DNA from 2 places in the Streptomyces sp. NPDC094032 genome. Region 2 is predicted to be linked to the other one. Evidence: predicted binding sites of a transcription regulator. Region 2 holds the regulator's gene; the other holds the start of a gene.
The links. Region 2 encodes HspR, which represses chaperone genes until heat shock. Its sites were predicted from a motif close to TTGAGNNNNNNNNNCTCAA; they were not measured.
Positions count from the first base shown of each region.

Region 1: the regulator HspR is predicted to act here: its motif matches at 1,073-1,091, upstream of lon (endopeptidase La).

Region 1 covers NZ_JBEOUE010000043.1:20,082-22,469, forward strand. The annotation lists gene lon (endopeptidase La) at 1-1,050, opposite strand, end outside; gene ABTZ54_RS34260 (GNAT family N-acetyltransferase) at 1,181-1,816, shown strand; gene ABTZ54_RS34265 (hypothetical protein) at 1,863-2,330, shown strand; gene ABTZ54_RS34270 (TetR/AcrR family transcriptional regulator) at 2,340-2,388, opposite strand, start outside.
Region 2 covers NZ_JBEOUE010000025.1:104,828-107,215, reverse strand. The annotation lists gene ABTZ54_RS28710 (helix-turn-helix transcriptional regulator) at 1-984, shown strand, start outside; gene ABTZ54_RS28705 (heat shock protein transcriptional repressor HspR) at 1,010-1,474, opposite strand; gene dnaJ (molecular chaperone DnaJ) at 1,479-2,388, opposite strand, start outside.

The DNA.
Region 1 (2,388 bases), on a different contig from region 2:
CCGCTCGGCGCGCCGCTTGCGCACCGCCAGGTACTCGGTGATCCGCTCCTTCACGTCCTCCAGGCCCGCGTGCTCGGCGTCGAGGACCGCCTTCGCGCCCTGGATGTCGTAGGCGTCCTCCGTCCGCTCGCTCCACGGCAGTTCGAGCACCGTGTCGAGCCAGGTCCTGATCCAGGACCCCTCGGGCGACTGGTCGCTCGCCCGCTCCAGCTTCTCGACCTCCTTGAGGGCGGCCTCGCGCACCTTCTCCGGAAGGTCGGCGGCCTCCACGCGCGCGCGGTAGTCGTCGGACTCGTCGCCCTCCGCCTCGCCGTTGAGGTCGCGCAGCTCCTTGCGTACGGCTTCGAGCTGACGGCGCAGCAGGAACTCGCGCTGCTGCTTGTCGACGCCCTCCTGGACGTCCTTGGCGATGGTCTCGGCGACGTCCTGCTCGGCCAGGTGCTCGCGCAGTTGCGCGGTGGCCAGCTTGAGGCGGGCGACCGGGTCGGCGGTCTCCAGGAGCCGGACCTTCTGCTCGACGGTGAGGAAGGGCGAGTAGCCGGAGTTGTCGGCGAGGGCGCCGACGCCGTCGATCTGCTGGACGCGGTCGACGACCTGCCAGGCGCCGCGCTTCTTGAGCCAGCTGGTGGCCAACGCCTTGTACTCCTTGACCAGTTCGGTCACGGAGCCGGGCAGCGGATCGGGCAGGGCCTCCTCGACGACGGCGCCCTCGACCCACAGGGCCCCGCCGGGCCCGGTCGTACCGGCGCCGATCCTGACCCGCCCGCGCCCGCGGATGAGCGCGCCGGGGTCGCCGTCGGAGAGCCGTCCGACCTGCTCGACGGTGCCGAGCACGCCGGTCCCCGCGTAGGTGCCGTCCACCCGGGGCACGAGCAGCACGCGCGGCTTGCCCGTACCACCCCGTACGGCGGCCTGGGCGGCCTCGACGGCGGCCCGGACGTCGTTGTCGGACAGGTCGAGCGGCACCACCATGCCGGGCAGCACGACCTCGTCGTCGAGCGGCAGCACAGGCAGAGTGAGCGGCGCGGTCTCCATGGACTCAGAAGCCATGATCTCCCCTTCGGCAGTCAAGTTGAGCTATGTGGACTCAATGCACGTGAGCCGAGGAATGTTCCCCACCCCCCGTTCGCTCTGAGCGATCACGCTCACACACCCCGCGAACACCAGCTGTAATACCCACATGGACACCGCATCTATTACCTCCGCCTGGGTCGCCGGCTGGACCGCCTCCCGAGGCACCGCGCCCGCCGTCGTCGAACCCTGGGGCTACCGGATCCACGTGGGACTGCCCGAGCACCCCTTCCGCCATGTGCTGCCGCACCCGGACGCGGCCTCCGTGGGCGAGCTGTGCGCCGGGATCACCGAGCCGTACGCCTGGCTCAAGGTGATGGCGTCCCCCGAGGAGGTGGCGCCGTGGATCACGGACGACTGGACCATCCCGGACGACCCGGGCTTCATGATGACCAGGAAGCTGGACCCCTCCGCCCGCCCCGCGCCCCCGGAGGGCTACGCGCGGACGACGGAGACCCGGGACGGCGTGATCCGGGTCCGCATCCTGGCCCCCGACGGCACGCTCGCCGCCCGCGGTCAGATCGCCCCCACCGGAGAGACGGCCGTCGCCGACCAGATCGAGACGGACCCGGCGCACCGCCGCCGCGGCCTCGGCGCCAATGTCATGCGCACCCTGGAGGCGGCCGCCGCGCAGGCGGGCGCGGAGACCGGCGTCCTGGCGGCGACCACCGCCGGGATGGCCCTCTACGACTCCCTCGACTGGTACTACCGGGGGCCGCTGACCGGCATCGTCCGCGCGGCTTGAGCCGTTCCGGCCGCACGGAGGGGACCGAGCGGGCATGCTCGGCTCCATGAAGAAGAGGTACGGGGCCGCGGCCCTGCTGGCCGCGGTGATCACCATGGCGGGCTGCGGCCAGGCCCCCGCGACCCCCGCCCCCGCCGCCACCCCGGCGACCGCCACCGAGGAGCCCGCCCCGCAGGCCGTCCTCGTCGAGGTGGTGGTCAGCGGCGGCTTCGCGGGCGTCGACAACAAGCTGGTCGTGCACGAGGACGGCACGTACACCACCCGCACGGGCACCAAGCCGCCGAAGAGCGGCCGCATGACCGAGGCCGAGGTCACCGAGCTCCGCGCCGCCCTGGAGGACCCGGCCTACGCGAAGCTCCCGCCCCGCCCGACCGGCGCCCCGATCGCCGACGGCTTCCAGTACACCCTCACCCACGCCCACCACACCCTGATCGCAGGCGACGGCGAACGCCCACCCGCCCTGAACCGCGTCTTCAAGGCCCTCCCAGACGGCGGCCCCCCGACCGGCCGCTAGGGGAGCCCCCTACGCCCGGATCTCCCCATACTGCCGCCGCAGGAAGTCCCGCACCCGC
Region 2 (2,388 bases):
ACACATCCCCACGGGCATGTCGACCTCTGTGCAGCCGGAACGGACTTGTACGCAAGTGCGTTGCGGATCGGGCGAATAACCAGGAGTGAGGCAGAAGCCGCACCCTGCCTCATGGATCTCGACCTGTTGCACCCGGATCCGGACGATCCGTCCTGGCTCCGGCCCGTCCCGCCCTCGGCGGCGCTCGCCCGGCTCGTCCAGCCGCTGGAGCGCGAGATCCAGGACCGGCGCGCCCTGGCCATGGGGCTCTCCAGCACCTTCGAGCCGTTCATGGCGATCAGCGCCCAGGACCCCTCGACCACCCACGCCATCACCGTGCTCGAAGGCATCCACCGCATCGACGCCGTCCTCGGCCGGGCGACCGCCGAGTGCTCCCAGGAGCTCCTGACCGTCCAGCCCGGCGGCGGCCGCAGCGAACACACCCTCAGCACCGCGCTCAACCGCGTCCAGCCGCTCCTGGACCGGGGCGTGCGGGTGCGCACCCTCTACCAGCACACCGTCCGCCACAGCCCCGGCATGCAGGTCTACCTCGAACAGGCCGGCATGGACCGGCTCCAGGTCCGCACCCTGGAGGAGAGCATCGAGCGGCTCATCATCATCGACCGCTCCGTCGCCCTCATCCCGGCCCGCCAGGACCGCCAAGTGGCCCTGGAACTGCGCCACCCCGGCCTCGTGGAGTACCTGGCGACCGTCTTCGAGCAGTCCTGGGCCCGCGCCACCCCCTTCGGCGAGCAGGTCCCGGGCGCCCAGCGCAGGGACGGCATCAGCGGCGTCCAGCACTCCATCGCCAAGCTGCTCGTCGAGGGCCACGTCGACGAGGCCATCGCCCGCCGCCTCGGCATGAACGTACGCACCTGCCGCGCCCACATCGCCAAGCTGGCCGCCACCCTCGGCAGCGGCAGCCGCGCCCAGCTCGGCTTCCTCATCGCCCAGTCCGGAATCCTCGACGAGGCCCCCTCCGCCGGAGCGGAAGGGGCCTCGTGAAGATGCTGAGGGCGTACGGGAAGGGCTACTCGCCGCGCTTGTGCCCCGGCCGCCAGACCACCAGGGCGCTGGCCTGCTGGACGTCCGTGTAGGGCACCAGGTCGCGCCGGTACGAGGCGTGGACCTGGGCCTCGCGCTGGCGCATCGCCGCCGCCGCGCCCTCGACCGCGGTCGACAGCTCGGCGATCCGGCTCTGCAACGCGGCGACCTGGTTCTCCAGCTCGATGATGCGCTTGATGCCGGCCAGGTTGATGCCCTCGTCCTGCGACAGCTGCTGCACCTGACGGAGCAGCTCGATGTCACGGGCCGAGTAGCGGCGCCCACGGCCCGCCGTGCGGTCCGGGGACACCAGACCCAGGCGGTCGTACTGGCGCAGGGTCTGCGGGTGCAGACCGGACAGCTGGGCCGCCACCGAGATGACGTACACCGGCGTCTCGTCGGTCAGTTGGTACGCCCTGGAACTGAATCCGGGCTGTCGGCGGCGGTCCATGTCCTCAAGCTCCCTTCGCGGCCTGGAACAGCTCTGCCCTGGGGTCCTCGTCCGCGGTGGCCTCGCGGTAGGTCTCCAAGGCCTCGCGGGCCTTGTCGCCCAGGTCCTTCGGCACCGCGATCTCCACGGTCACCAGGAGGTCGCCGCGCGTGCCGTCCTTGCGGACCGCGCCCTTGCCACGGGCGCGCATCGTGCGCCCGTTGGGCGTGCCGGCGGGCAGCTTCAGGGTGACCGGGGGGCCGCCCAGCGTCGGGACCCTGACCTCGCCGCCGAGCGCCGCCTCGTCGAAGCTGACGGGCACCGTGACGGTGAGGTTGTCGTCCTTGCGGCCGAACACCGGGTGGGCGTCGACGTGCACGACGACGTACAGGTCGCCGTTCTGCCCGCCGCGCTCGCCCGGGGCGCCCTTGCCGCGCAGCCGGATCTTCTGGCTGTCGCTGACGCCCGCCGGGATGCGGACCTGCATGGTCCGCGAGGACTTGGCCCGGCCGCTGCCCTTGCAGACCTCGCAGGGGTTCTCCGCGATCAGGCCGCGGCCCTTGCAGTCCACGCACGGGTCGGTCAGCGAGAAGCCGCCGCCGCTGCCGCGCGAGACCTGCCCGGTGCCGACGCAGGTCGGGCACACCCGGGGGGTGCCGTTCTTGTCGCCGGTGCCCGAACACGCCTTGCACGGCTGCTGGCTGGACATCCGCAGCGGCACGGTCGCGCCCTCGATGGCCTCGGTGAAGCTGAGCGTCACCTCGGACTCGATGTCCTGGCCGCGGCGCGGCTGCGTACGGGTGCCCGCACCGCCCGCGCCCCGGTTGAACAGACCGCCGAAGACGTCCCCGAGACCGCCGCCGCCACCGAAGCCACCGGCCCCGCCGGGGCCCTGGGCGCCGCCGAAGAGGTCGCCCAGGTCGAAGTTGCCGAAC